Regions from separate parts of the Blastococcus montanus genome, predicted to be linked through region 1. Evidence: riboswitches for the same ligand, from Rfam matches in the RefSeq annotation. Region 1 holds a riboswitch; each other region holds the start of a gene.

Region 1 (9,653 bases):
CCTCGGTGTCGCGCACCGACGCTCCGGGCGTGGCCCGGCGGGCGGTCGCCAGGATCGAGCCGTCGGGCGTGACGATGCCACCGGCCACCTTGGTGCCACCGATGTCGATGCCGAGCGCGGGCAGCCCCGCGGCGTCCGGGCCGGTCACGCGATGTCGATCCGCTGCACCGGCGGCTGCTCCCCACCCGGCTCGTCCGCGGGCGCCGCGCCCGGGGTCTCGGCGAACGTCCGGAGCGCGGCCGCGGCCGTGGTGAGGACGTCGGCGAGCGCCGCGGTGACCTCGGGACGCTCACCGCGGACGACGGCCGCCACCTGGCAGACCGGGCACCAGCGGCAGTCGTCCCCGTGCGCCCCGTCGGCGTCCGGGGCGGGCCGGGCGCCGGCGCTCGCGGCCTCGAGCAGTCGGCGGGCCTGGTCGAACCAGTCGGCACCGGTCGTCATGACGTCCTCTCCTCGGCCTTCAGGAGGTCGGCCGGCCACAGCTGCGGATCCGGGCGGAAGCTGACCTCGAGGCGCGCGTCGGCGGTTCCCGCGTCGGCCAGCCGGCCACCGGTCACCTCGCAGCGGCGCAACAACGAGTCCAGGCGCAGCGAACGACGATCCTCCCCCACCCCCACCACGAGGTCATCGCCCCACCGGGTCAGGCCCACGTCGGTGCGCTCGGCGAAGGGCAGCGGCACGGCGAGCTGCCAGCCGCCGTCGCAGCGCCGGGGCGCCGGGGGCGGCGGGCCACCGGCGGCCGGCAGCTGGATCCCGTCGAGCAGCGCCAGGGCCTCTGCCGGGTCGGCCGGAGCCCCGGCGAGCTCGGCGACCGGGTGGACGGGCGCGACGGCACCGAGCGCCGTCACCGCGGCCTCGTGCTCGGCGGCCCGCCGCTCCCACCACTCCCCCGTTCCGCGAGGGGGCAGCCCCCGCGCGAGCACCGCGGCGGGTCGCAGCCCGTGCAGACCCAGCGCCGTCGCCGCCCGGCGGAGCGCGGGGACCGCGTCGGCGCGGGGACCGGCGGTCAGCCAGACGGCGGTGCCGGCCGGGTCGGCCAGCCGGTCGTGCCCCAGCAGCCGCTCGACGGCGGGCAGCGCGGCGAGCACGGTGTCGACCGGGCCGCGACGCGCCGCACCGGCGGACACCGTGGCGGTCCGGACGGCGGCCAGCGCCCGCACCGACGGCGGCAGCGCCTGGTCGAGCCACCAGCGCAGCGCCCCGGGAAGGGCGGCGAAGGCGAGCCCGTCCCGCAGCGGCCCGGCGTCGACCACCACGACATCGGCGTCCGCGCCGGCCACGGCACCCAGCAGGGCGAGCTCCTCCGCACCGGGGAGCGGCACGACCGAGCTCTCCGGAGGGAGCGGCAGGTGCGGCAGCACCCCGCCCAGCGCCTCGGCCTGCGCGGCCCAGAACGTCTCGACCGCCCGGCGTCCGCCGACCTGCTGCACGCCCAGCCCGGCCACCTCCGCCAGGCCGGGGACCGGTGGGGCCTGCCGGGTCACCAGCTGCGTGCGACGCCCGGCGCGGGCGCACCGGACGGCGGCCGCCGCGGCCAGCGTCGACGTCCCCGCCCCACCCGGGCCGGTGACCAGCAGCGTGCGCACGCCGGGTCAGCCCTCGACGCGCTTCTTGAGCTCCTTGAGCGCGGTGTCGAGGATGACCTTCTCCGCCTTGCGCTTGATCATCCCGAGCATCGGGATCGAGAGGTCGATCGTGATCGAGTACGTCACCTCGGTACGGCCGTCGGTCTCGACGAGGGTGTAGGAGCCCTCCTGCCGCTTCTGCATCTGGCCCCTGACGAGGTTCCAGGAGACGCGGCGGTCGTCGTCCCATGTGTAGTCCAGGACGTAGTCGTCCTTGACCGCGCCGGCGTCGAGCACGAAGTGGACGCGGCGGGCGCGGCCGTCGTCCCCGGTCTCGAGGACCTCGACCTTCTTGGCGGCGGAGACCCACTGCGGGTAGGCGGGGAAGTCGGCGATGACCGCCATGACCTCCGCCGCGGGCGCCTCGACGACGATCGACTGGGTGGACTGGTCGGCCATGGCCAGCAGGCTATCGGCTCCCGGGTGGACCGGCCCTCCCCGGTGCAGCACTGAGCTACTGCCCGGTAGCACCAGCGGCTAGATTGACCCGGACGTCCCCGTACCGGGGCGCGCGGGCGACGGTGCCTCGCGGCCGGCGGGGAGGAGAGGACCAGCGTGCGCGAGTTCAGCGTTCCTGTGACCACCGAGGTCGGGCCCGGCGAGGCCCTGACCGACATGCTGGCCGCCAATGTGGCGGAAGCCGGCGACGCGGTCGGTCTCCGGCGCAGGCGGAACGGCCAGTGGCAGGACGTCACCTGGAAGGAGTTCGCCGCCGAGGTCGCCGGCGTCGCGAAGGGGCTGATCGCCGCGGGCGTCGCCCCCGGTGACCGCGTGGCCCTCCAGGCCAAGACGCGCTACGAGTGGACCGTCTTCGACTTCGCCATCTGGACCGCCGGCGCCGTCGTCGTCCCCATCTACGAGACCTCCAGCCCCGACCAGGTGGCGTGGATCCTCTCCGACTCCGGGGCCACCGCGGTCATCGTCGAGCGGGACGAGCACGCCACCGCCGTCGACTCGGTGCGCGACCAGGCGCCGGACCTCAAGAGCGTCCACGTGATCGAGGACGACGCGGTCGGCACCCTCACCCAGGCCGGCGCGGGCGTCCCCGACAGCGAGCTCGAGGCCCGCCGGAAGACGCTGGCCGCCGACAGCCTCGCCACGCTGATCTACACCAGCGGCACCACCGGCCGGCCCAAGGGCTGCGAGCTGACCCACGGCAACTTCCTGTTCGAGATCGGCAACGGGATGAGCCTGCTCGGCCGGTTCATGAACACCCAGGGCTCGCTGCTGCTGTTCATCCCCCTGGCGCACGTGCTCGCCCGCGTCCTGCAGGTCGGTGCCGTCAAGACCCGCACGGTCATCGGCCACACCCCGGACGTGTCGAACCTGGTCGAGGACCTCGGCGAGTTCAAGCCGACCTTCGTCCTCGCCGTCCCCCGGGTGTTCGAGAAGGTCTACAACCAGGCGAAAGCCAAGGCGGAGGCCGCCGGCAAGGGCAGGATCTTCGACCGGGCCGCCCAGGTCGCCATCGACTGGTCGCGGGCGCAGGACACCGGTGGCCCCGGGCTCGGCCTGCGGCTGCAGCACGCGCTGTTCGACCGGCTCGTGTACGGCAAGCTGCGCGCGGCCCTCGGTGGCCGGTGCCAGGGGGCCATCTCGGGCGGGGCTCCTCTGGGCGAGCGGCTGGGCCACTTCTTCCGGGGCATCGGCGTCACCGTCTTCGAGGGCTACGGCCTCACCGAGACCACCGCCGCGGCCGCGGTGAACCACGACGACGCGATCAGGATCGGCACCGTCGGCCGCCCGCTCCCCGGGGTGTCCGCCGCGATCGCCGAGGACGGCGAGATCCTGCTGCGCGGCGGCGTGGTCATGCGCGGCTACTGGAAGAACGAGCAGGCCACCGCCGAGGCGATCGACGCCGACGGCTGGTTCCACACGGGTGACATCGGCGAGATCGACGCCGACGGCTTCATCAGGATCACCGGCCGCAAGAAGGAGATCCTGGTGACCGCGGGCGGCAAGAACGTGGCCCCCGCCGTGCTCGAGGACCGGCTGCGCGCTCACCGGCTGGTCAGCCAGTGCATCGTCGTCGGCGACCAGCGGCCGTTCATCGCCGCGCTGATCACGCTGGACGCCGAGGCCCTGCCCCAGTGGCTGGAGTCCAAGGGCAAGTCCCCCGACCTCAGCGCCGATCAGGTGCGCCAGGACCCCGACGTGCTGGCCGAGATCGACGCCGCGGTCACGGACGCGAACAAAGCGGTGTCCCAGGCGGAGGCGATCAAGAAGTTCGCGGTGCTGAGCACCGACTTCACCGAGGACAACGGGATGCTGACGCCCAGCCTCAAGCTGAAGCGCAACGTCGTCATGAAGGAGTTCGGCCCCGAGGTCGACGCCCTGTACGACCGCTGACGGCCCCCACCGAGCCCCGTCCCGCCGTCGCGGGACGGGGCTCAGTGCTCCGCGGGGTCCAGCAGCCGGTCGAGGTCGGCCGCGATCGTGGTCCAGGACCACCGCTGCTCCACCCAGGCCCGGCCGGCCTTCCCCATCGCCCGCGCCCGGTCGGGGTCGTCGAGCAGGCGGACCAGCGCTGCGGCCACCGCGGTCGGCGAACGCGGGTCGACCACGTGCCCGGTGACGCCCTGCCGGACCGCTTCGGGCGCGCCACCGGAGGTGCCGGCGACCACGGGCAGCCCGCAGGCGGCAGCCTCCAGGAAGACCATGCCGAGCCCCTCGACGTCCAAGCCACCGCGGCGGGTACGGCACGGCATCGCGAACACGTCGCCGGCCGCGTAGTGGGCGGGCAGCTCCTCGTGCCGCACCGGCCCGGTGACGACCACGGAGTCCTGCAGCCCGGCGGCCGTGACGGCGCGGCGCAGCGACGGCTCGGCCGGGCCGCCACCCACCAGGAGCATGCGGGCGCCGGGGTGCCGGGCGAGCACCCGCGGCCAGCCGGCGACCAGCACGTCCTGGCCCTTGCGGGCGACCAGCCGGGAGACGCAGACGACCACGGGCGCCTCCCCCAGCCCGTACCGGCGGCGGACAGCGGTCCCGTCGACGCCGGGGGTGAACCGGTCGACGTCGACGCCGGGCGACAGCTGCGCCAGCCGCGTGCGGCCGCCCAGCGCCGGGGCCAGCCGGTCCCGCGTGTACTCGCTGATGTAGGTGACGACGTCGAGCCCTGCGGCGATCCGCTGCATGAGCTGCCGGCTGCCCGGCATCGCCACCCAGCCGGTCTCGTGGCCGTGCGTCGCGCCGACGAGGTGACCGACACCGGCGGCACGCAACCCCGGGGCGAGCAGGCCCAGCGGGGCGGCCGCACCGAAGAACGCCGTCGCGCACCCGAACCGGTCGACGAGCTCGACGGCCGCCCGGGCGGTCTCCCGGGTGGGCAGGAGCATGCCCGTGGGCCGGCGGACCACCGGGTAGGGCAGTGCGGCGTCGTGCTCCGCGGAGCCCGGGTGGTCCGACGCGAGGACGACCAGAGAGTCCGGCGGCCGGCGCTGGAGGAGTGCGGCCACGAACGTCTGGATGCCCCCCTGACGGGGCGGGAAGTCGTTGGTGACGACCAGGGTGCGGGTCACGGGCCCTCCGACCGCTGCCAGTCCCGGGCCATCGCGATGCGCTCGGCCACGGTCGGATGACTGCCGAAGAACCAGTGCCAGGCGGCGGGCGGGTCCGGATCGCCGAGGTTCCCCGCCGCCAGCCGGCGCTGCATGCCGATGAAGGTCTCCGGATCTCCGGTGAGCTCGAGAGCGCGCACGTCGGCCCGGGCCTCGATCTGCCGGGAGACCACGTTCTGCACCGGGGTGGCCAGCAGCGTGCCGACGGCGACCAGGAACAGCAGCAACGGCACGACCCGCGGGTCCCCGGCCGACTCGGCGCCGGCCCGGCGCAGCAACCGCGGCGAGGACAGGAGCCAGCCCGCGAGCGCGGTGGCCGCGCCGGCCCCGAGCGCACCCATGAGGGTTCCGGTCAGCACGTCCTGGGCCACGACGTGCCCCAGCTCGTGCGCCACGATCGCCTCGATCTCCGCGTCGGGCAGCTCGGCCAGGACCGTGTCGTAGACGACGATGCGCCGGGTGGACCCGAAGCCGGAGACGTAGGCGTTCAGGGTGGTGGTCCGGCGGGAGGCGTTGGAGACGAGGACGTCCTGCACCGGCGTGCCGTTCTCCTCGGCCAGGGCCAGCAGCTCGCTGCGCAGCTCACCGGCCGGCAGCGGCTCGAACTCGTTGAACGCCGGCTCGATCACCACCGGGTACAGGAACGAGCCGATCACCACCAGCCCCGCCACCGCGGCACCGGCCCAGGCCCACCAGCTGCGCGGGGCCCGGCGGACCAGCCACAGGAAGACGAGGACCACCAGCGTGGTCAGCGCGGCACTGATCGCCAGGGACACGGCGACGTCGCGCAGCCACAGCCCCCAGCCGCGGGTGGACAGGCCGTAACGGTGCCGGATGACCTCCGCGTAGACCGACACCGGCAGGGTGACCAGCCGCCCGACGACGACGAGAGCGGGCACGCCGAGCAGCACCTGCGCGAACCACCGCCGGCGCAACGGAGCCGCGGCGGCGCGCATCAGCCGCCCGCCCAGCGGGGTGAGACCGAGGACCGCCGAGACCGCCAGCCCGAGCGTGATGGAGATCAGCGACAGCGGGCGCATCGCCGTGGCGAAGGCCTCGGCGAGGGCGATCTGCCGGGGGTCCAGCCCCGCGGTGGGGTCCGGATCGGTGTACCCACCGGGCGGCTCGGGCAGCACCTCCCACGGCGTGCGGACGACGATGACCACCACCAGCGCCGCGCCCAGGACGGCCGCGGTGACGAGTGCGGCACGAGCTCCTGCCCGTCCACCCCCGGTCACCCGAGCGATCCTAGGTGGGACGGTCCCCGGCACCGGACCGGTCCGGTGCCCGAGGCTGTCAGCCGGCGATGGCACTGGCCGGCCTCCGCGCCCCGGTCCGCTCCTCGCTCGTCCCTCGCTGCGATGCTCCCGAGGCTGTCAGCCGGCGATGCGCCGGGCGCCGTTGTAGTTGCCCATCGCATCGAGGCTCGCCACCTTGACCGGCTGGCCGGAGGTCGACGCGTGCACCATCTGCCCGTTGCCGATGTACATGCCCACGTGGCTGACCGGGCTGTAGAAGAACACCAGGTCACCCGGCTGCAGCTGGCTGCGCGGGACGGCCGTGCCCATCTGCGACTGGGCGCGGCTGGAGTGCGGCAGCATCACGCCGGCGGCGGCGTAGGCGTAGGACGTCAGGCCCGAGCAGTCGAAGGCGTTCGGCCCGCCGGCGCCCCAGACGTAGGGGTCACCGACCTGCGCCAGCGCGGTGTCCACGGCCGCCTGCGCAGCGGAGCTGGGAGCGACGACGCCGCTGGGCGCGGGCAGGCTGTCCCCGCCGTGCGCCAGCGCCAGCTGCGCCCGCTGCGGGGCGGTCAGCGTCTCGTAGCGACGCTGGTAGTCGGCGATCTTCGCCTCGAGCTCCGCCTGCTTCGCGCTGATCTCGTCGACGACCCGCTGCGCGTCGGCGGCGGCCTCGTCGGCGGCCTCGCGGAACTGCTCCGCCTGCTCGGAGGCCACGGAGACCTCGGTCAGGAGTTCGTTCGTGTGCCCGGCGATCGCCTCGAGGGTGCCGAGCTGGCTCACCGCATGGTCGGCGGAGTCGCTGCTGAGCAGCACGTCGAGCTGCGACATCCCGCTGCCGGTGTAGACGCTGCGCGCCAGCAGCCGGATCCGGCCGTCGAGGGCGCGGACCCGGTCCTGCGCGGCACCGGCCGCCGCCGAGGCGGCCTGGACGTCGCTCTGGTGCCGCGCCAGGGCGACGCGGGCGTCGTTGAGCTGCTCGGTGACGACCTCCAGCTCGTGCCCGGCCTCGGCCATCTGCGCGGCGACCTGGTCGACGGTGGCGTCACCGGGAACCGCGGAGGCGGTACCCGGCATCAGCGTGAGGGTCAGGGCGGCGGTGGCGCTGATCAGCACACCCGAATGCAGCGGTCCGAACCGGCGGCCGCGCGACTGCCGGGGCCGGAGGTCGGTATGGAGGAGTTCGGGGGCGTGCGTCTGTCGGGCGTAGGGGGTCGCCACGTGCGGCGGCTCTCCGTTTCTTCCACTGCGACCGCCGACCGAGTTAGCTGACGGGTTCGGGCTGGGAAGACTGGCCCTATCCCCCGCTCGCCGGCGTGCCGGCCGCGGGAGAACTCACCCCAGGAGTGCGGTGGGTCCCCGGTTCACCTCGGGCGCCGGTGGTGCGCGCCGTCCGGTGATTAGGCGGTGTCCGGCCGGGGCCATCCATCTGCGGATGACGACCACCCGTCCGGACGGCGACGACCCTACGACCGTGATCATGGCCGGGACAAACGGGACAGCCGGATACGCGCGAGGCGTCCACGGACGGGTGACACGGCGCGCCTGACGCGTGCCAGGACCTCGACCGGGCACTCGCGGGCACCGCCGACGCGCAGGTCAGCCGGTGCGGCGGCCGCCGGAGCCCCCGCTGCCCGACTCCTCCGCGCCCTCGCGGTGGCGCAGCGGCGGCACCAGGCCACCGTCGGCCAGCGCCCGGACCGCCCGGCGCTCCACGTCGTCGAACTCCACCACCACGCCGGGCGGGGGCACCACCACGTCCTCCGCGGCGAGCGCGGCCGGGACGTCACGCGCCGGCCGCCCGGTCATCGGCACCACCACCGGATCGACCCCCTGCCATCCCGGTGGGGCGCCCAGCAGAACGGTGACCACGCAATCGGCGCAGCCGGTTCCACGCGCGGTGCAGGTGTCGCAGTCGATGAGCATCGCTTCTTCTCCTCCGTGAGTCGCCGCGGACGCTAGGTGCAGGCACCGACAGTTCCGCTCGGCCGCCGACCGGTCCGGCCGGCCGGGCACCCGCGCTGTCGCCGCCACGGCTCCGCGTGGCGGCGCGCGTCCCCCGGACTGTCAGCACCCCGACCTAGCGTCCCGGCCGTGCCACCACTCCCCACCGCGTCGCAGCGCTACCAGCAGGTCGCCATCGAGGAGCTGGGTACGCCGCTGGCCGAGGTCACCTTCGTGGTCGTCGACCTGGAGACCACCGGCGGTTCGCCCAAGGACAGCGCGATCACCGAGATCGGCGCGGTGAAGATCCGGGGCGGCCAGGTGCTCGGGGAGTTCCAGACGCTGGTCGACCCCGGCCACGAGATCCCGCCCTACATCAGCGTGCTCACCGGGATCACCTCGGCGATGGTCGCCGCGGCACCGCGCATCGGGGCCGTCCTCCCGACGTTCCTGGAGTTCGCGCGAGGCGCGGTCCTGGTCGCGCACAACGCCCCCTTCGACCTGGGTTTCCTCAAGGCGGCCTGCGCCGAGAACGCCCTGGTCTGGCCCACCTCGGCGTCGGTGGACACGGCCGTCCTCGCCCGGCGGCTGCTCACCCGCGACGAGGTGCCCAACTGCAAGCTGGCCACGCTGGCCCCCTACTTCTCGGCCGCCACCTCCCCCACGCACCGCGCGCTCGACGACGCCCGCGCGACCGTCGACGTCCTGCACGGTCTCTTCGAACGCCTCGGCCCGCTGGGGATCACCACGCTCGAGGAGCTCACCGGTCTCACCCGCCAGGTCGATCCGGAACGGCGCCGCAAGCGGCACCTGGCCGACGGCGTCCCGCACGGTCCCGGCGTCTACCTCTTCCGCGGACCGAACGACGAGCCGCTCTACGTCGGCACCTCCACCGACCTGCGCAGCCGGGTCCGCAGCTACTTCACCTCCGGCGAGCAGCGCAGCCGGATCACCGAGATGGTGGGCCTGGCCCAGCGGGTCGACTCGATCCCCTGCGCGCACGCCCTCGAGGCCGCCGTGCGCGAACTGCGCCTGATCGCCGAGCACAAGCCCCGCTACAACCGCCGGTCCCGCTTCCCCGAGCGCGCGCTGTGGGTCCGGCTCACCGAGGAACCCTTCCCCCGGCTGTCGGTCGTGCGACGCGTCCGTCCGGAGGCGGGGGTGTTCCTGGGACCGTTCCCCGATCGCCGGGCCGCCGACGCCGCCGTCGCGGCCGTGCACGAGGCCCTGCCGCTGCGACAGTGCACCGCCCGGCTGTCCCCGCGGACTCCCGTCAGCGCCTGCGC
Region 2 (9,653 bases), 780 kb from region 1:
GGGAGCTGCTGCGCGCGCTGCGGACCGCCGGGCTGCCGGTGACCGACACCCGCTCCTGGTCGCTGGAGCAGCTCGACCACCCCGCCGTGCCGGCGCTGCTGGAGTACAAGAAGCTGTCGCGGCTGCTGCAGGCCAACGGCTGGACCTGGCTGGAGACCTGGGTGCGGGACGGCCGCTTCCGGCCGACCTTCCTGCCCGGTGGCGTGGTGACCGGGCGGTGGGCGTCCTCGGGGGGTGGTGCGCTCTCGGTGCCGACGCAGATCCGTCCCGCCGCCGTCGCCGACGAGGGCTGGCGGTTCGTGGTCGCCGACGTCGCCCAGCTGGAGCCACGGGTGCTCGCGGGCATGAGCGCCGACGCCGCCATGGCGGAGGCGGCGCGGGCGACCGACCTGTACCAGGGCATGGTGGCCGGCGGCGCAGTCGCGGCGCGTGCCGAGGCCAAGGTCGGCATCCTCGGCGCGATGTACGGCGGTACGCGCGGCGAGAGCGGCCGGATGATGCCCCGGCTGGCCCGTCGCTATCCGCGGGCCATCGGGCTGGTGGAGGAGGCCGCCCGCGCGGGCGAGCGCGGTGAGGTGGTGCACACACTGCTCGGCCGCGGCTCCCCGCTGCCCGCCGGTGGGTGGGCGCGGCGGCCGGTGGATCCCGGCGAGCCGCCCGACGACGGCGGATCCGCCGAGGACCGCGATCGGGCGCGGCGGGCGTGGGGCCGTTTCACCCGCAACTTCGTCGTCCAGGGCACCGGCGCCGAGTGGGCCCTGTGCTGGCTGGCCGACCTGCGCAACCGGCTGTGGCGGCTGGGCGGCGCCGGCGCGCTCGGCCGCCGCCCGCACCTGGCCTTCTTCCTCCACGACGAGGTGGTGGTGCACGCCCCCGAGCACCTGGCGGACGCCGTCGTCGCGGAGGTGCAGGCCGCGGCGGCCACCGCGGGACGGCTGCTGTTCGGGTCCTTCCCGGTCGACTTCCCGCTCGACGTCGCCGTCGTCGGGTCGTGGGGTGACGCCGGCTGACGTCGCCTTGTACACGGAGCTGCCGGGCAGGGCACCGCGACACACGTCACGGCTCGGAAATGACCGACTTCTGATTGTCACGGACGCATAACGGCGGTTACCGTGGCTCGGTCAGCCCGGTCGCCACGCCCCCACCCGGGGGAGTCCGGGCGGACGCCGCCGAGCCGCCCTCCGGGGCGGGCCGGGGACCCACCGCAGCACTGGGGTGAATCGCGCGCCGGGCACGTCCCGGTGCGGGTAGGGCCGCTTCCCGCCCGAATCCGTCAGCTAACTCGGTAGGCGGCCATGGAAGAAACGGAGAGCCGCCGCATGGCGCGCCCCTGCACCCTCGCACGCCCCTGCTCCGCCCGTAGCCGCCGCGTCCGGGCCTGCCCGCGCAGCTGAGCGCCCGCCCCGGCCGCCGCCCGCCCGCTGGACCACCACCCCGAGCACCTCCGCTCGACCGGCCGATCGCCGTCCCCGGTGGCCCTCCGCAGGCGCCTCGACGCCCGGGCCCCGCCGACCGCACCCCGCTGCAGCCGCCCCTGGCCGCGCTGCGCACCACACTCACGGAGCACCTGCACCCATGGATCCCCGCACCACCGTCTCCGGCCGTCGCGGCCGGGTCACCGCTCCGCGCCGCCGCCCGCCGACCGCGGTCCGCCGCCCCGGGCTCTACCTCGGGGTGGCCGCCGCCGGCGCCGTCCTGGTCAACGCGCTCGTCGGCGTGGACCCGGCCGCCCAGGCCGAGCCGGCCGCGACCGAGTCGGTCAGCGTCGCCGAGCAGCTCGGGCTGAGCGCCTCCTCCGGTCCGGTCGACGTCACCGAGGACCTCCAGCCGCTGCAGGACCTCACGGCCAGCCGCAGCACCCGCGAGGCGGAGCAGACCGCCGCCCAGCAGGCCCAGGCCGCCGCCGACCAGGCCGCGCTCGACCGGCAGCGGGCCGAGGCGGAGGCCGCGGCCCGCGCGGAGGAGGAGGCCCGGGCGCAGGCCGAGGCCCAGGCCGCGGCGGAGGCTCGAGCTCAGGTCGAGGCTGAGGCCCAGGCGCGGACGCCGGCCGCTCCCGCCGCGCCCACCACGCAGCAGCGCGCCCGGGAGTCCGCCACGGCGGCCGCCTCGGTGGCGGCCACGGCGGTCGCGCGCATCACCAACAGCTCCGGGGCCGTCCGGCCGCAGGTCCAGGCCGCCGCCGACGCCGTGGTCAGCAACGTGCCGGGGGCCGGCCGGATCACCCTGGGCGGCACGCGCCCGAGCGCGGCGGACCCGGGAGGCCACCCGTCCGGCCTGGCGCTGGACTACATGGTGCTCACCGACGCCGCCCTCGGGGACGCGATCGTGGCCTACCACCGGGCGCACTGGGACGAGCTGGGCGTCGACTACCTGATCTGGCAGCAGCGGATGCTCTCCTCACCCGGTGGGTCGTGGAAGGCGATGGAGAACCGTGGCGGCGTGACCGCCAACCACTTCGACCACGTCCACGTGAACTACCGCTAGGAGTCGGCGGCGAGGGGCCGGCCGGGCCGTCCTGCAGCCGGGACGACGGCACGGGCTCAGGGCCGGTCGTCCGCGGGGTCCGCGAGCGCGCGGTCCAGCCCGGGGGACCGGCGCAGGGGGAGCCGCCGGCCCGACCGCGCGGCGAGGTCGACGTGGTCGAGCAGGAGGTCCCGGCCGGCGGCCGACAGCGCGGTCACCGAGCCGGCGTCGATCGCGTCGACGCGCACCGGTTCCCGGCCGTAGCGCCGCAGGAACGAGTCGACGACGGCGGCATCGACGTCGCCGGCCAGGCACAGCACGCGCCCGTCCGCGGTGTTCAGCAGGCGGACGACGCCACGCACTGCCGGGTCGCCCTGGGCGTACGAGCTGGTCACCGCCCCAGTCTGACCCGATCGGCGGACAGGGGTTCAGGACGGCCTCAGATGGGCACCCTCCTGGATGGCGCACGCCTGCGGACCGGTTGCCTCCGGACCCCGCAGACCGACGACGAGCGAGGATCGACCTCGCGGCACGGGAGGACCAGGAGTGACGACCGCCGACACCGGCCGGGAGATCCTGGGTGACCGCTACGAGCTGCAGGATCTGATCGCCGTCGGCGGTATGGGGCTGGTCTGGCGGGGGCGTGACGTGGTCCTGGACCGCCCGGTGGCGGTCAAGGTGCTCCGCGAGGAGTGCGCCGGCGACCCGACCTTCATCGCGCGGTTCCGCTCGGAGGCCCGGCACGCGGCGAGCCTCAGCCATCCCAACATCGCGGCGGTCCTCGACTACGGCGAGACGGCGGGCAAGCACGGCCAGCAGCTGGCATACCTGGTGATGGAGCTGGTCGAGGGCGCGCCGCTGTCCGCCCGCATCTCCGAGGGCCGGCTCGACATCGACGCCACCCTGTCGGTGCTCGAGCAGGCGGCGGCCGGCCTGGCCGAGGCGCACCGCGCGGGCGTCGTCCACCGGGACGTCAAGCCGGCGAACATCCTGGTGGCGCCCGACGGCACGGTGAAGCTGACCGACTTCGGCATCTCGTGGTCGGCCGGTGACGTGGCCCTGACCCGGACCGGCCAGGTCATCGGCACGGCCCAGTACATGTCTCCCGAGCAGGCGATGGGCGAGCGGGTCGGCCCGGCCAGCGACGTCTACGCGCTCGGGCTGGTCGGATACGAGTCGCTGACCGGCCATGCCGCCTTCGAAGGTGACAACCCGGTGACCGTCGCGCTCAAGCAGGTGCGCGAGCACCCCGAGCCGCTGCCGGCGGAGCTCCCGCACCAGGTGCGCGCGCTGATCGACGCCGCCCTGGTGAAGGACCCCGAGGTCCGGCTGCGCGACGGCGACGCCTTCCTGCACGCGGTCGAGGAGACGCGCCGGCAGCCGGACGGCACCGCGCCGTTCGCCCGTCCGCTCCCGCCCGCGGCGCCGGCCCGTCCGGCCGGGGCGCACCCGACGACCAGCGCCCCGCCGGCACCCCGGCGGGCCGGGTGGGTGCTCGTGCCGATGCTGGTGCTCGCGCTGTTCGGGGTGGGGGCGGTGCTCGTGGACGACCCCTCCGACAGCGGGCAGGCGGCCGGCTCCGCGGCCGTGGTGGCCGGCACCGGCGTGGTGCTCGACGCCGAGGACTACGTGGGGCGCCCCGTCGGGGACGTCGTCATCGAACTCGGGGCCCTGGGTCTCGACGTGCGGCAGCAGCTCGACACGACCTCCACCGGCCCCGCGGGCACGGTGACGCGGCTGGAGCCGGCGGGCACCCGGCTGGTACGCGGTGACCAGGTGCTCCTCCACGTCGCAGCGGCTCGCGTGGAGGTCCCGGGCGAGCAGGACCCGCCGGAGCCGGTGACCCGTCCGGTCTCCGAGCCCGGCACCCAGCCGCCACCCCCCGCCGGCGTCCCGCCGGCCGAGCCCGAGCCCGAGCCAGAGCCCGAGCCGGACGTGGACGTCGCGGCGCCGGTGGCGCCCAGCGCTCCGGCCGGCCCGGCGCAGGACGACGACCCGACCGGCGAGCCGACCGGCCCGGAGGTTCCGGCCGAACCGGCGGAGGACAGCGACCCGACCGTCCCGGAGGTCCCCGCCGGTCCCACGGAGGACAGCGACCCGACCGTCCCAGAGGTCCCCGCCGGACCGACGGAGGACAGCGACCCGACCGACGGCCCGACCGAGGACGGCGACGCGACCGGAACGGATCGCCCTGCCGACCGCCCCCAGGACGGCCGCGGGGACGGCGACGACCCCTCGACCGCGCCGGGGCGGAGCGCGACCGGATCCGGCGAGCGGCCCGGTGGCGGCAACCGGCCGGAGGTCGGCGAGCAGCGCGGCGGCGGCAACCGTCCCGAGGTCGGCGAGCAGCGCGGCGGCGGCAACCGTCCCGAGGTCGGCGAGCAGCGCGGCGGCGGCAACCGTCCCGAGGTCGGCGAGCAGCGCGGCGGCGGCAACCGTCCCGAGGTCGGCGAGCAGCGCGGCGGCGGCAACCGGCAGGGGCCCGCCGAACGGGTGTGACCACCGGGCCCGTCCGGCGCCGGCGGCCGAGAGGGCCTCAGAGCAGCCGGTCGAGGTCGTCCGGGCCCGGGCCGGTGCCTCCGGAATCACGCAGCGGCGAGGAGTCGGGCAGGTCCTCGCCCGGGGGCTCCTCGGCGACGGGTCCTTCTGCGTAGAGGGTGTCGGGGTCCTTGGGGTCCATCTCGCGCGGCACGCCCCTGGCCCTACCCGTGGGGCGCCGGATGAACGCCGTCCGGCACCCCGCGGATACCGGCCCGGCTGTCAGCGCGGACGCCGGCGGATCATCCCTTCCTGCGCGACGGTGAGCAGCAGCCGGCCGGACCGGTCGAACAGCCGGCCGTGACAGAGCGTCCGCCCGCCGCCCGCCCAGCTGCTCTCCTGGTCGTAGAAGAGCCACTCGTCGGCGCGGATCGGCTCGTGGAACCAGACGGCGTGGTCGAGGCTCGCCGCCGCGACGCCGGGGGAGCCGATGACCGTCGCGTGCGGCGCGAGGGCCGTCGACAGCAGCAGCATGTCGGAGGCGTACGCGGCGGCGCAGCTGTGCAGGAGCGGCTCGTCGGGGAGGTCGTCACGGCTGCGCAGCCAGAACCGCTGGCGCGGCTGGGTGCGCTCGCCACGGGCGGCGGCGACCCGGGGCAGCTCCCCGGCGAACCGGAAGTCGAACGCGTGGCGCCCGGCGAGCCAGTCGAGCCACTGCCGCACCGGCCCCTCGGTCACGGTGACCGCGTCCTCGAGCCGGGGGAGCTCCTCGGGGGCGGGCGCGTCGAGCTCGGGCAGCTGGTGCGCCCAGCCCTCCTCGGGCGCCTGGAACGACGCCGTCAGCACGAACATGGCCTTGCCACGCTGTTCCGCCGTGACCTGGCGGCTCGTGTAGCTGGCGCCGTCGCGGACCGGGGTCACCCGGAAGTCGGTCGGCGCGGTGGTGTCGCCGGGCCGCAGGAAGTGGGCGTGGATGGAGTGGACGGCCCGTTCCGGTGGCACCGTGCGGCCGGCGGCGAGCAGCGACTGCGCCGCCACGGCGCCGCCGAAGGCGTGCTCGGCCACCGTGCTTCGCGGCCCGGAGCGGAAGAGGGTCTCCTCGAGCCGGGTCAGGTCGAACAGGGCGGCCAGGCCGGTGGGCCCGGCCGCGGCTGCCGCGGTCCCCGTCGCCGGGACGTCGCCGACCTGCATGCGTGCCCCGCCCTCTCGCGCCGCCGTCACCGGACCGGTGGATTCAAGCACCCTCGATGTACGGGCACGTGGACCGGGAGCCGCCGGCGACCGGGCGGATCAGCCGCGGCGGGCCCGTCCGCGCGGCCCGCCCTGCCGTCCGCCGAGCGCGCGGCCGGCGGCGCGGCCGGCCGTCCGGCGGCCACCGGCGGGACGGCGGTCCCGCTCGTCGCCGCGGCGTCCGGCCGGAGCGCTGCACGGCCGGCAGGTGGTGAACCAGGGGGCGATCGCGCTGCCGCACTCGACGCACTTCCCGGAGCGTCCCAGCGCGATGGCGTCGGGGAGCAGCTCGGTGATCATCTCCGCGCACTCCTCCTCGACCCAGGCGGCGTCGTCGGCGTCCAGGCCGGCGACGCCCGGGAACTGGCGGAGCAGCGTCTGCGCGTCGCGGGCCGCGGCGGCGGCCTGCTCGTACTCCTCGACGCTGCCCCCGCGAGGCACGTCGGGCAGCACCGTCTCCGGCGGCACCGGCAGGCCCACGGCGTGCTGCAGCGCGGCCTTGGCGAGGACGAGCCAGCGGGTGCGCCGGGGCGGGTTGTAGTCGATGGCCAGGTTGACCAGCCGCCAGACGGTGTCCAGGTCGCCGGCCGCCCCGAGCGGTCCGCGCAGCAGCGGCAGCAGCGCGTGGACCCGCAGCACGAGACTGGTGACGTCGTCGGCGGTCATGGCCTCGTCTCGGGTGGCGGCCCGCGCCCACGCCATCCACCGGGTCAGGGCCTCGGGCAGGTCGACCGCCTCCATCGCGCCCAGGTCCTCGAGCTCCGGGCGCAGCCGGGGCGCGCGCTTGGGCAGGTCGCTCATCTCGTCGCCGCGGGCGACGGCGGCGCCGGCTCCGACCAGGGACGCGACCGGCTTGAGCCCGCTGACGCCGATCAGGATGCCGACCGCGCCGTGCCCGGTGAGGCCGTAGCGCCCGGCCCGCCCGGCGATCTGCGCGGTCTCCCAGGTGCGCAGCGGCCGCATCTCCTGGCCGTCGAACTTGGTCGTCTCGGCGAACAGCACCGTGGTGGCCGGCACGTTGATGCCGTGACCGATGACGTCGGTGGTGACCAGCACGTCGAGGTCACCTCTGGTGAACCGCTCGATGACCTCGCGCCGCGTGGCCGGGGGGAGCGCGCCGTAGAGGACGCCGACCTTGCCGGGCCGGTGCTGGTCGAGCTCGGCGGCGACGGCGTAGACGGCCTTGCGGGAGAAGGCGACGACGAGAGTCTGCGGCCGCACGTTCGCCGGTCGCACGGGGGCCCGGAGCACGTCGAGCCGGGACAGCCGCTTGTGGTTGACGACCTCCACGTGCTCGGCGTCGGAGACCAGCGGCTTGAGCACCAGGTACGCCTCGGCGGCGGAGATCAGGTGCATCTGGCGGTACTCGCCGGTGAGCAGGAGGCGGGCCCAGTGGTGGCCGCGGTCGGGGTCGGTGACCCAGTGGGCCTCGTCGAGCACCAGCATCTGGCCGCGGTCGGGGGCCTTCTCCACGGTGCAGCAGACGATGGGCGCGAACGGGTCGATCTCCTCCTCGCCCGTCGACAGGCCCACGGTGCCCTCCGGCAGCTGCGCCGAGAGCTTGGCGTAGGCCTCGTGGGCGAGCTGCCGCAGGGGGGCGGCGTAGACGCCGGAGCCGGTGGCGGCCAGCGCCTGCAGGGACTCGTAGGTCTTGCCGGAGTTCGTCGGCCCGAGGTGGAACACCACCTCGGCGGGCGGGGTCGCCCGGACCGGCAGGGCGGGCGCCGCACCCTCGACCCAGCTCTGCTGGGCCCGGCTCTCCTCGCGTGCGGCCTGCTGCGCCGTCGACTGGCGGGCCGCGGATCGTTCGCGGCGACGCGGGGAGGGAGCGGGCTGGGAGTGGGGCACGGGCAAGCTGCGTCCTTCGATGGCCGGGGGCTGGGGCGGGTCGACGCCCCTGCGGAGGCGGACCGTCACACAGACAACACCGCGGGTCCGTGATCCATGCCCTCGGGGTCCGCCCCCGCTCGGCGCCCGGCTCTTCGTCCAGCCCTCCGCCGAGCCCACCGGCGGGCCGGTGACGGCAGGTCCGCCCGCGTGGTGGGCTGGCGGTCCAGGTTTCCCCCTACGCCGGTACCGATGGTCCGGCCGCCGTGCCGACCCCACCGCAGACCCCGATCCTGGAAGCCCCGACCCTGGAAGGACATCGCCGTGACCGCTCCCGACCACGTCGACTTCTGGTTCGACCCGTCCTGCCCCTTCACCTGGCGCACCAGCCGCTGGCTGGTGTCGGCCGCCGCCGAGCGCGGCGTCCCGGTGCACTGGCACCTCATGAGCCTGGCGGTGCTCAACGCCGGCAAGGAGGCCCCCGAGGACATCCGCCGGCGGCGCGCCCAGGGGCTGGTCACCACCCGGCTCTTCGCGGCCGTGGCCACCGAGCACGGACCGGACGCCCTGGCCCGGCTGTACACCGAGTTCGGCGACCGCCTGCACGAGCAGGGGCGGGACGTCGACACCGGGCTCCACCGGGAGGCGCTGGCCGCCGCCGGGCTCCCGGCCGACCTCGCCGCCGCCGGGGACGATGACACCCACCAGGCGGCGGTCGAGGCCTCGCACGCCGAGGGCCAGGACCGGGTGGGCACGGAATCGGGGTCGCCGATCACCGCCTTCGCCGACCGACGGGGCTTCTTCGGCCCGATCGTGGACGACACACCGGCGGGGGAGGACGCGCTCCGGCTCTTCGACGGGCTGGCGCTCGTGACCTCGGTGCCGGGGTTCAGCGAGCTCAAGGGCGCCCGGGGCACCGGCTGACCCGCCGCCCGGCGACACGCGGGCACGCTGGGGTTCCCCGCCCGGCCGTCGTCCTCCGACCGGTGCCATCGAGAGGCCGGCGCGCGTCGTCGCCGGACCTGGGCCGAGGGCGGACGCCGCCCGGGCGTCTGCCGGGACACCGCGGAGCCGGACGTCGTAGCGTGCCGCCATGCCGACGCAGACGTTCGAGATCTCCTCCGCCCACGGGGTCGCCGTCACCGCCTACCGCTGGGAGCCGGCCGGCCGGCCGCGCGGGATCGTGCAGCTGACCCACGGGATGGGGGAGCACCTGCTGCGCTACGAGCCGCTGGCCACCGCGCTCACCGGCGCGGGGTTCCTCGTGGTCGGGCAGGACCACCGAGGCCACGGCGCGACCGTGCAGGACGGGCGGTGGGGCGAGCTGGGCCCGGGCGGGTGGGGCGAGCTGGTCCGCGACATCGGCCGGCTGAGCGCTGCCGTGCGCGGCGACCACCCGGACCTGCCGCTGGTGCTGCTCGGCCACAGCATGGGCTCCTTCGCCGCCCAGCAGTACGTCCTGGACCACAGCGCGGAGCTCGCCGGGCTGGTGCTCACCGGGACGACGCTGCTGGACCTCCTCGAGCCTGCGGTCGACCTCGACGGTCCGACGGATCTGTCGGCGTTCAACGCCCCGTTCGAGCCGGCCCGGACCGAGTACGACTGGCTCTCGCGCGACCCGGCGCAGGTGGATGCCTACGTCGCCGATCCGCGCT
Region 3 (9,653 bases), 840 kb from region 1:
CTCAGGACAGCGCGGCGGCGTTCACGGCGCCGATCGCCACCAGGCTGATGCCGATCGCCCACGCCGAGCCACGCATCCGCGGCTGGTTCACCAGGGAGCGCAGGTCGGCGGGGATGACCGCGTCCAGCACCCGGAGCGCCAGGGCCTGCAGCAGCACGCCGATCAGGCCGTAGACCGCCGTGTCCACCAGCCCCTGGCCCAGGTTGTCGGCGCTGGTCATGATCGCCGTCACCACGATGATCGCCAGCGCGAGGTGGTTGGCGCCGAGCAGGATCGCCGCGTTCGGGTTGTGGTCGAGGTAGACCTGCGTGCGGAGGTTCCCCGGGGTGATGAGGTCGAGCGCGAGGAACCCGAGGGCGAGCACGCCCACCCCGATGACGAAGAACAGCAGCGTCCCGACGACGCCCTGGATCAGCAGGTCGGCGTCGACGTAGCCGAACTCCACGGCCTGGTAGGTCGTGCTCACGTGAGGTCGCTCCTGGTCTCGAGGGGAGTGGGGACGTGCCGGGCGGGGGTCACTTGGCGTCCCCGGGACCGCCGCTGCCGCCCGTGCCGACGGGGGAGCCCGGCCGGAAGCCCGGCCCGAGGAAGGCGAAGAAGCCGCTGCGGTACCGCTCGTCGAGGTCCTCGACGCGCACGGTGCTGCCGTTCGCTGCGGCGCTGACGATCACGATGTCGTCGTCGTAGCGCAGGTACTCGTTCCCGCCGTCGGCCTGCCGTTCCGCCGGGGGGACGGCGTCGGTGATGGCCGCGGTCGTGGTGCCCACCGGATCGGGCGAGGCGTAGACCGCGGCGTCGCCGACGATCTCGGTCCGCTCGTAGGTGTCGTCGAGGAAGGCGCGGATGCGGGTACCGGTCCCGCAGCTGGTCAGGAGCAGGACGGCGGCCAGTGCGAGGGCCACCATCCGGGACATGGATCTCACGGCGTCCACCTGGTCTGTGTCGTGACGACCTCGCCGGTGTCGCCGGCGGGGTAGAGGTGCCAGGTCCGCCAGGCCCAGCCCCCGTCGGGGAGCGGGTCCGCGGTCATGGCGGTGAGTGCGCTGCCCGAGCCGGGGAAGGCGCCGCAGAGCCACGCCGTGTCCCGCGCCGCCCGCGCGCGCAGCCCGTCGGCGGTGGCGTCCAGCTCGAGCCGGTTCGTGCGGGTGACCGCGGAGGAGAAGCCGTAGCCGCCGGACCGCAGGGCCGGGGGCAGGGGGGCGCCGCCCGCCCCGATCGCGTCGCAGGAGACCTCCTCGGTGCACTCCTCCCCGCGGGCCCGCGCCGTCACCACGTGCGAGGCGCCGAGCACACCGAGGATCAGCGACCCGCCGTGCGCGTCGGTCAGCCGCAGCCGCGCGAGCGGCTCGGGCGCCGGGCCGCCGAGGAGCAGGCCGAGAGCGCCGGCGGCGACGTCCCGCGGCTCGACGTCCAGCAGGTGCAGGGTCATGCCTCGGGCGTCCGGTGGTAGACGGTCAGCTCGCCCCGGCTGACGGTGCGCCCGGTGGAGACCTCCCACGACTGCGTGGGGGCCCACCGCTCGAACGCGATCTGCCCGGTCTTGTCGGCCGTCGCGTAGTCGGCGTACTCCATGGTGCCGCTCGGCGGCGTGCCGGTCGTGCCCTCGGCGGTGTAGGCGGCCCGGCCGCGCTCGATCTGGCGGTGCACCCGGTCGTCGAGGATCACGTCGCCGTCCGGGGTCAGGTTCGTGCCCTCCCGGCGCATCCAGAGCGTCATCTCGAGGTCGCCCTCGTCGTCCTCGACCGTGAGCCACCGCCGGCCGGTCGACCCGTCGAGCAGGTGCTCGCGCCAGGTCATCCCGCCCTCCTCGAGCACGATGGTGCCGCGGACGACGTGGTCGACGCCCGCGTAGGTGATCACGTCGCCGACCCCGATCGAGTGCGGGTCGTAGACGTCGGGCTCGTCGGCCAGCGGGTCGACACGGGGCCGCGGGGCGGCGGCCTTCGCCAGGTTGCGGCGGCGCAGCACGAGGACGACCGCAGCCAGGATCGCGACGGCCACCAGGAAGACGATCAGCAGGACGAGGAGCACGTCGGACATCGGGCGGTCTCCTGGCGGGTCGGTGAACGGGCAGCTGAGAACCTACTCCGCCCGGTGCCACGTCCGGCCGGACTCGTGACCGCCTGACCGGCGGGCGGATGCGCCAGGAGGTGACCCGGGTCACCATGAGAGGACACGGACCGACGAGCGAGGAGCACCGGATGACCGAGCAGCCGAACGCCACCCCTCTGCCCGAGGACGAGGAGGGCTCGCGCGCGAGCGTCGGGAAGGACGTCGACCGGCCCGGAGGCGGCCGCACCGGCGGCGAGACCAGCGTCGACGAGGCCATGGGTGCCGGCGAGGAGGACTCCGCGTGACCAGGCGCTCCGCCGGACCGGCAGCCTTGCGGTCGCGCGGCGGGCTCGGGACCCGCAGCGACAACCACGTCGCCGCACAGGCGGTGCACGACCTGGGTTCGGCCCTGTGGTTCGGCGGAACGGTCATGGGGGTGGCCGGGGTCAACAAGTCGGGCGCGGACCTGAGCCAGGGCATCGACCGGATCCGGGTGGCGAGTGCGGCGTGGGGACGCTTCGCCCCGGCTCAGTGGGCGGGCATCGCCGCCACCGTGCTCGCAGGCCTGCAGCTCACCCGTACCGGTGGCCGCCGGATCGCGCTGCAGAAGGGGTTCGGCACCGTGGGCGCCCTTAAGGCGGGCGTGGTCGTCGCCGGAGCGGCTGCCACCGGCTTCGCGTCCTACTCCGGGGCCCGCATCGCCCAGCTGGCCGAGGAGGCCGAGCGGCGCGGCACGCCGGTCGCGGTCGAGGACGCGACGATCCCCTCGGCAGGGACCCCGGACGAGATCGCCGCGTGGCAGCACCGCCAGCGCGCGACCCAGTTCCTGGTGCCCGTCCTGGCGGGCGCGAACATCGTGTGCGGGTCCTGGCTCGTGCAGTCCTACCGGGCCGGCTCGACGGCCAAGGGTGTCCTCGGCCGGCTGCTGCCCGGCTGATCCGGGGACGGCGTACGGGGGCGGTGGCCGCGGGGAAACTCGCTCGCCGTCGATGAGTTCCGGGAGCAGAGTCGGTCGGACAGGAGACATCCAGTCCCGACCTCCCGGAAGGGTCCCCATGCCCCCGCAGGCACCCCTGGCCATCGAGGCCACCGCCCTGGTCAAGTCGTTCGGGGGGACGACGGCCGTCGCCGGCATCGACCTCGCCGTCCCCGCCGGCGTCATCTACGGGGTGCTCGGCCCCAACGGTGCGGGCAAGACCACGACCATCCGGATGCTGGCCACGCTGATCCGGCCGGACTCGGGCAGCGCCCGGGTGCTGGGGCACGACGTCGTCACCGAGTCCGACGCCGTCCGTGACCTGGTGAGCCTCACCGGGCAGCTGGCCTCGGTGGACGAGGAGCTCACCGGCCGGGAGAACCTGGTGCTGCTCGGCCGGCTGCTGGGCATGCGCCGGCCCGCGGCGCGCGCCCGCGCGGACGAGCTGCTCGACGCGTTCGGCATCTCCGCCGCCGCGGGCAAGCTGGTCAAGCACTACTCCGGTGGCATGCGGCGCCGTCTGGACATCGCCGCGAGCATCGTCGTCACCCCGCGGCTCATGTTCCTGGACGAGCCGACCACCGGCCTCGACCCGCGGTCGCGCAACCAGGTGTGGGAGATCGTCCGCGCTCTCGTCGCCGGGGGCACGACGATCCTGCTCTGCACCCAGTACCTGGAGGAGGCCGACCAGCTGGCCGACGGCATCGCGGTCATCGACCACGGGCGGGTCATCGCCGAGGGGACCCCCGGTCAGCTCAAGGCCTCGGTCGGCACCGGCGCGCTGCACGTCCGGCTGCTCGACCCGGCCCGGCGGCCGGAGGCCGCGGCCGTCCTCGAACGCGCGGTGGGGACCACGGTGCTGGAACCCGACCCGGCGGCGCTGTCGGCGCAGTGCCCGGACTCCGCGCAGGCGGCCGTCGGTGTCGGTGAGCTGGCCCGGACCGGCATCGGCCTCGCCCACTTCTCGCTCGACCAGCCCAGCCTGGACGAGGTCTTCCTGGCCCTGACCGGCCGCCCGGCCGAGGACCCGCCCGGTGCCGCCCCGACCCTCGAGGAGCAGCCGTCATGAGCGCCGCCTCCGTCGTCACCGACGCCACCGACACCGCCGCCGTCCGCCGGGCGATCGCTTCCACGGCCCGGCCTCCGCGGCCGGGCCCGCTGTCGGCGGCCCTCACCTTCGGTTGGCGCGGGATGCTCAAGGTCAAGCACGTGCCCGAGCAGCTGCTCGACGTCACGGTGACCCCGGTGATGTTCGTGCTGATGTTCACGTACCTGTTCGGTGGGGCGATCGCCGGCTCGACCAGCGCCTACCTGGACTACCTGCTGCCCGGCATCCTCGTGATGTCGGTGCTGTTCACCACCGTCTACTCGGGGGTGTCGCTGAACACCGACGTGACCAAGGGCGTCGTCGACCGGTTCCGCTCGCTGCCGATCTGGCGGCCGGCGCCGTTGCTGGGCGCCCTGCTGGGCGACAGCGTCCGCTACGTGCTGGCCGGCACGGTGATCATCGTGCTCGGGGTGATCCTCGGCTTCCGGCCCGAGGGTGGCGCAGCGGGGGCGGTGTCGGCCCTCGCGCTGGTCGTGGTGTTCTCGTTCGGGCTCTCGTGGGTGTTCTCGGTCCTGGGGCTGCTGCTGCGGAGCCCGAACGCGGTCATGAACGCCGGTTTCATGGGCATCTTCCCGCTGACGTTCCTGTCCAACGTCTTCGTCCCGCCCACCACGCTGCCCGGGCCGCTGGCCGCGTTCGTCGACGTCAACCCGATCTCGATCCTGGCGACGGCGTCGCGGTCGCTCATGGCGGGGGAGCCCGACGTCGGGGCCGTCGTCGTCTCCCTGGCCGTGGCCGCGCTGCTGGCCGCGGTGTTCCTCCCGCTGACCACCCGGCTCTACCGGAGCCGCTGACCGCCGGTCAGACGGGGGAGGTCGCGCTGGCGGCCGTGCGGTCCGCCTGCCGGGGCATCAGCAGGCCGCCGGCGAGGCCCGCCGCGAGGACGCCGGTGCTCACCGCGAACGCCACCTGGAAGCCGGCGACGTCGGTCAGCCAGCCGGCGACCAGGGGCCCCGCGATGGCGCCGAGGTCGGCCGACATCTGGAACACCGCCACGACGCGCCCGCCGCGCCCGGAGCTGATGTCGCCGACCAGCGCCGCCGGGGCGCTGGCGAGCAGCGACGCGGCGAGCCCGAAGAGCGCCATGGACACCAGGAACGCGGCGATGGCCGGCGGCAGGATCAGGATCGCCATCGAACCAGTGGCCAGCGCGGCGCCCAGGATCAGCGAGGGCCGCCGTCCCCAGCCGTCGACCAGCCGGCCCGAGCGCAGCAGGCCGAGCGCCTGCGCGGCCGACCCGGCGAGCAGGCCGGCGCCGGCCCAGGCGACCGTCCGGCCGAGCTCCTCGGTCACGTACAGCGGCACGAGCGAGTTGCGGACGCCGAAGAGCACCCACCCGACGCCGAAGTTGGCCACCAGCGCGGCCAGGTAGACCCGGGAGCGCAGCGCGGTGGCCAGCCGCACCGGCCCGGCGCTCAGGTCGGGGCCGGCCGTGTCGTCCGGGTCGGGGGCGGCGGGGTCCGGCTCGGCCGAGCGCAGCATCAGCATGCCCACGCCGCCGGCCACCAGCAGGAAGCCGGCGTAGAGGAAGAACGGCAGCCGGGGGGAGAGCTCGGCCAGCAGCCCGCCGGCGGCCGGGCCCGCGATGCCCCCGAGGATGAAGCCGCCCTGCCAGGTCGCGGCGGCCCGGCCCCGGTGCGACGGGGGTGCGACCCGCAGCAGGAGGGAGAGCGCGGCCACGGTGAACATGGCGCTGCCGATGCCCCCGGCCGCGCGGAGCCCGAGGAAGAGCGGGAACGAGCCGGCCAGCCCGGCCACACCGGTGGTGACGGCGACGATCACCAGCCCGGAGGCGAGCACCAGGCGCTCGCCGAACCGCTCGACCAGCGTGCCGCCGCTGAACGCCGAGACGAAGCGGAAGAAGGCGAAGGCGCTCACCGCCAACCCGACGGCCGTGGTCCCGACGCCGAACGACCGGGCGAACAGCGGGATCGCCGGGGCCACGATGCCGAAGCCCAGGGCGACGACGAAGGCGATGACCGCCAGGACCTTGACCTCGCGGGGGAGGTCTCCCCGTGTCCCGACCCGCACGGGTCGCGATGGTCGCACGCCGCCCGATGGCCACCGGCGCGCGGGGCGTGTGGTCACCCCGCGCGCCGGTGCGATGCTCCCGAGGCTTTCAGCCGGCTGTGGCTCCGGCCGGCTTCCGCGCCTCGGTCCGCTCCTCGCTCGTTCCTCGCTGCGATGCTCCCGAGGCTGTCAGCCGGCTGTGGCTCTGGCCGGCTTCCGCGCCTCGGTCCGCTCCTCGCTCGTTCCTCGCTGCGATGCTCCCGAGGCTGTCAGCCGGCGATCCGCCGGGCGCTGGTGAAGTTGCCCATCGAGTCGATCGAGGCGACCTTCACCGGCACGCCGCTGGTGGAGGCGTGCACCATCTGCCCGTTGCCGACGTAGATGCCGACGTGGCTCACCGGGCTGTAGAAGAACAGCAGGTCACCGGGCTGCAGGGCCGACCGGGACACCGGGGTGCCCATCGTCGACTGCATCCGGCTCGAGTGCGGCAGCCTGATGCCGGCCGCGGCGTAGGCGTACTGCACCAGGCCGGAGCAGTCGAACGCGTTCGGCCCGGCCGCCGCCCAGACGTAGGGGTCACCCACCTGGGCCAGCGCCGTGCTCACCGCCGTCTGGGCGGCGCCGCTGCCGCCGGCGACCGGGGCAGGCGCCGGTGCGGGAGCGGGCGCCGGAGGCGGTGCGGGAGCCGGCGCGGGCGTGGGTGCGGGTGCCGCAGCGCGCGCAGGAGCGGGTGCGGGTGCGGGTGCGGGAGCCGCGCGGGGTGCGGGCGCCGGGGCGGGTGCCGGAGCCGCACGGGGTACGGCCGCCTGGGCCGGTGCGTCGTCCGCCGGTGTGTCCTCCGCCGGCGCGGCGGCAGCCGCCGCCGCCTCGGCCGCGTGCCGCTCGACCTCGGCCGCGTGCCGCTCGGCCTCGGCACGGGACGCGCGCTGCTCCTCGGCGCTGAGCCGGTCGTACTGAGCCTGGTACACGGCGATCTGCTCGTCCAGCAGCGCCCGCTGGGCCGTGACCCGGTCGACCTGCGCTTCGGCGTCCGCTGCGGCCCGGTCGGCGGCGGCCTGCGCCCGGTCGGCGTCCTCACCGGCCGCCCGGGCCTCGCCCAGCACGCCGTTGTTGTGGTCGGCGATCGTGCCGAGGAGGCCGACCCGGTCGACCATGTCCGCGGCGGACTCGCTGGTGAGCATCGCCTCGATCGCACCGAGCCGGGACCCGGTGTAGGCGCTGCGGGCCACCGTGCGGACCTGCTCACGGGCCGCCGCGAGCGCGGCCTCGGCGGCGGCGAGCTCCTCGGTGGCCTGTTCGGCGGCCAGCCGGGCGGCCGCCAGGTGCTCCCGCGTCTCGTTGAACCGCTCGGCGAGGACCTCCAGGTCGTGGGCGCGGGCGGCGACCAGCGCGGCGGCCTCCTGCGAGGTCTCCGGCTCGGGAGCGGCGGTCGCGGGGAGCGGCGTCAGGACGACGCCGCCGACGGCGACGAGGGCCAGGAGGGTCCGGCGGCCGGTGATCCGTCGGTGGGCAGGGCTGAGCGAACTCGCCATGTTCGGCGGGTTGTCCTTTCTTCCACGGCCGCCTACCGGGTTAGCTGACGGGTTCGGGCGGGAAGGCGCCCGGCGTCCGGTGACCTGGTGAGGTCACCGGTCGCTTCACCCCGGTGGTGCGGTGGGTCCCCGGTCCGGGTGCCGGCGGGTGCCGGCGGGTGGTTCGGCGGCGTCCGGGCGGCTGTCACCGGTGAGCGACGGGCGGGGCCGTCCGGACCGCCCCACGCTAGGGCCCGATCCGGCGCGCCACCATGCGGTCGGACGCATTCGGCCGGAACTTTCGCGTCAGCCGTGCCGGTCGGTCACCGACCGTCATCGACGCGCCGCGACCGATCCGGCCACGGCCACGACCTCGCCGACGACCCAGACGGCCGGGGGGCGGATGCCTTCCTCGGCGAGGGTGCGGGGGAGGTCGGCGAGGGTGGTGCGGACGGAGTGCTGGGTGGCGGTGGAGCCGTCGGCGACGACGGCGACGGGGGTGTCGGGGGCGCGGCCGTGTTCCACCAGTGCCGCGGCGATGGCGGGGGCGGTGTCGACGCCCATGAGGACGACGACGGTGCCGCGCAGCCGGCCCAGGGCGGGCCAGTCGACGAGGGACTGGGGGTGGCCGGGTGGGAGGTGGCCGGAGACGACGACGAACTCGTGGGTGAGGCCGCGGTGGGTGACGGGGATGCCGGCCAGGGCGGGGACGGCGATGGCGCTGGTGATGCCGGGGACGACCTCGACGGGGATGCCGGCGGCGGTGCAGGCCTGGAGTTCTTCGAGGCCGCGGCCGAAGACGTAGGGGTCTCCGCCCTTGAGGCGGACGACGCGGCGGCCGGCGCGGGCGTGTTCGACGAGGAGTTCGTTGATGCGTTCCTGGGCCATGGAGCGGCCGCGGGGGAGTTTGGCGGCGTCGATGATCTCGACCTCGGGGGGCAGGGAGGCGAGCAGGGCCTGGGGGGCGAGGTGGTCGGCGACGACGACGTCGGCGGTGGCCAGGGCCTGCCGGCCGCGGACGGTGATCAGGCCGGGGTCGCCGGGGCCACCGCCCACGAGGACGACGCTGCCGCCGCCCGGCTGCTCCGGGGCCCGGACGGGCAGGCTGCCGTCGCCGAGCCCCGCGACGACGGCGTCCCGCACACCGACCGCACGGGGACCGTCCGGGCCGTGCACCGCGACCACGAGGTCGCCGGCCCGGCCGGTGACCGGCAGGGCGGCGCTGGCCAGCTCCGGTTGGTCGGCCCGGGTGCAGAAGATCCGGCCGAGCTCGGCGTCCCGGGCGACCGCCGCGTCGACGTCCGCGTCGCCGGTCGCCGCCAGCGCCAACCAGGCGCCGTTCAGGTCACCGGCCCGGTACGCCCGCGGCTGCCAGGTCACCCGCCCCGAGGACGCCAGCGACTCCAGCGCCGGGGTCACCTCCGGGCTGACGACGGTGACGAGCGCGCCGGCCGCCAGCACCCCGGCCACCCCGCGGTGCGCCGCCGCGCCGCCGCCGACGACGACCACGCGGCGGCCGGCCAGCCGGAGCCCGACGGGGTGCAGCACCTCGGGAGCGCGGTCGGTGGTCAGGGGTCCTCCTCGGTCGTGGGTGCCGGGCCGCGCCGGGACGTCGGCTGCCCGCCGGGCGACGGCGACGGTGATCCGGCCGTGCACCGTCTTGCCGACGACGAGCGCGCCACCGCCGAGCAGCGCCGCGGCCTCGGCCACCGACGGGGTGCCGACGCGGGCCGCGACCGCCCCGGACGGCGACGGCACCGGGACACGGGCCAGCGCCTCGGCCGGATGGCCGGTGAGCGGCCAGCCGCGGCGCTCGGCGGCCGCCACGAGCCCCGGCTCGGTGACGCGGCTGTCCAGGGTGGCCAGCCGCACCGGCCCGCTCCCGGGCGGGAGGACGGCGTCCACGGCGGCCAGCACCTCGGTGGCGCTCACGCCGGAGGCCAGCCCGATGCCCACGGTCCTCATGCGCGCACCCCGGGGCGGTCCGGCAGCGCGG

What was found. A riboswitch is a leader RNA that binds a small molecule or an ion and turns the genes downstream of it on or off. The one in region 1 is predicted to bind cyclic di-AMP.
Region 2: it holds a riboswitch for cyclic di-AMP, as region 1 does, so the genes downstream of both, ABDB74_RS11210 (hypothetical protein) here and ABDB74_RS07560 (C40 family peptidase) in region 1, are expected to answer to the same signal.
Region 3: it holds a riboswitch for cyclic di-AMP, as region 1 does, so the genes downstream of both, ABDB74_RS11460 (C40 family peptidase) here and ABDB74_RS07560 (C40 family peptidase) in region 1, are expected to answer to the same signal.

What each region holds. Positions count from the first base shown of each region.
Region 1 is NZ_CP155551.1:1,538,442-1,548,094, reverse strand. Features, by position in the region: gene ABDB74_RS07595 (ROK family glucokinase) at 1-148, opposite strand, end outside; gene ABDB74_RS07590 (hypothetical protein) at 145-441, opposite strand; gene ABDB74_RS07585 (ion transporter) at 438-1,586, opposite strand; gene ABDB74_RS07580 (SRPBCC family protein) at 1,593-2,024, opposite strand; gene ABDB74_RS07575 (long-chain fatty acid--CoA ligase) at 2,181-3,974, shown strand; gene ABDB74_RS07570 (glycosyltransferase family 4 protein) at 4,016-5,146, opposite strand; gene ABDB74_RS07565 (M48 family metallopeptidase) at 5,143-6,423, opposite strand; gene ABDB74_RS07560 (C40 family peptidase) at 6,562-7,539, opposite strand; cyclic di-AMP (ydaO/yuaA leader) riboswitch at 7,663-7,840, opposite strand; gene ABDB74_RS07555 (hypothetical protein) at 8,023-8,349, opposite strand; gene ABDB74_RS07550 (DEDD exonuclease domain-containing protein) at 8,518-9,653, shown strand, end outside.
Region 2 is NZ_CP155551.1:2,320,575-2,330,227, reverse strand. Features, by position in the region: gene ABDB74_RS11215 (bifunctional 3'-5' exonuclease/DNA polymerase) at 1-1,010, shown strand, start outside; cyclic di-AMP (ydaO/yuaA leader) riboswitch at 1,158-1,307, shown strand; gene ABDB74_RS11210 (hypothetical protein) at 1,576-2,484, shown strand; gene ABDB74_RS11205 (hypothetical protein) at 2,541-2,858, opposite strand; gene ABDB74_RS11200 (protein kinase domain-containing protein) at 3,010-4,962, shown strand; gene ABDB74_RS11195 (hypothetical protein) at 5,000-5,155, opposite strand; gene ABDB74_RS11190 (acyl-CoA thioesterase II) at 5,224-6,162, opposite strand; gene ABDB74_RS11185 (helicase-related protein) at 6,232-8,019, opposite strand; gene ABDB74_RS11180 (DsbA family protein) at 8,323-8,922, shown strand; gene ABDB74_RS11175 (alpha/beta hydrolase) at 9,092-9,653, shown strand, end outside.
Region 3 is NZ_CP155551.1:2,376,808-2,386,460, reverse strand. Features, by position in the region: gene ABDB74_RS11505 (DUF350 domain-containing protein) at 2-466, opposite strand; gene ABDB74_RS11500 (DUF4247 domain-containing protein) at 516-914, opposite strand; gene ABDB74_RS11495 (DUF2617 family protein) at 920-1,429, opposite strand; gene ABDB74_RS11490 (DUF4178 domain-containing protein) at 1,426-2,040, opposite strand; gene ABDB74_RS11485 (hypothetical protein) at 2,202-2,357, shown strand; gene ABDB74_RS11480 (hypothetical protein) at 2,354-2,989, shown strand; gene ABDB74_RS11475 (ATP-binding cassette domain-containing protein) at 3,108-4,097, shown strand; gene ABDB74_RS11470 (ABC transporter permease) at 4,094-4,930, shown strand; gene ABDB74_RS11465 (MFS transporter) at 4,938-6,167, opposite strand; gene ABDB74_RS11460 (C40 family peptidase) at 6,416-7,678, opposite strand; cyclic di-AMP (ydaO/yuaA leader) riboswitch at 7,693-7,835, opposite strand; gene cobA (uroporphyrinogen-III C-methyltransferase) at 7,991-9,622, opposite strand; gene ABDB74_RS11450 (ATP-binding cassette domain-containing protein) at 9,619-9,653, opposite strand, start outside.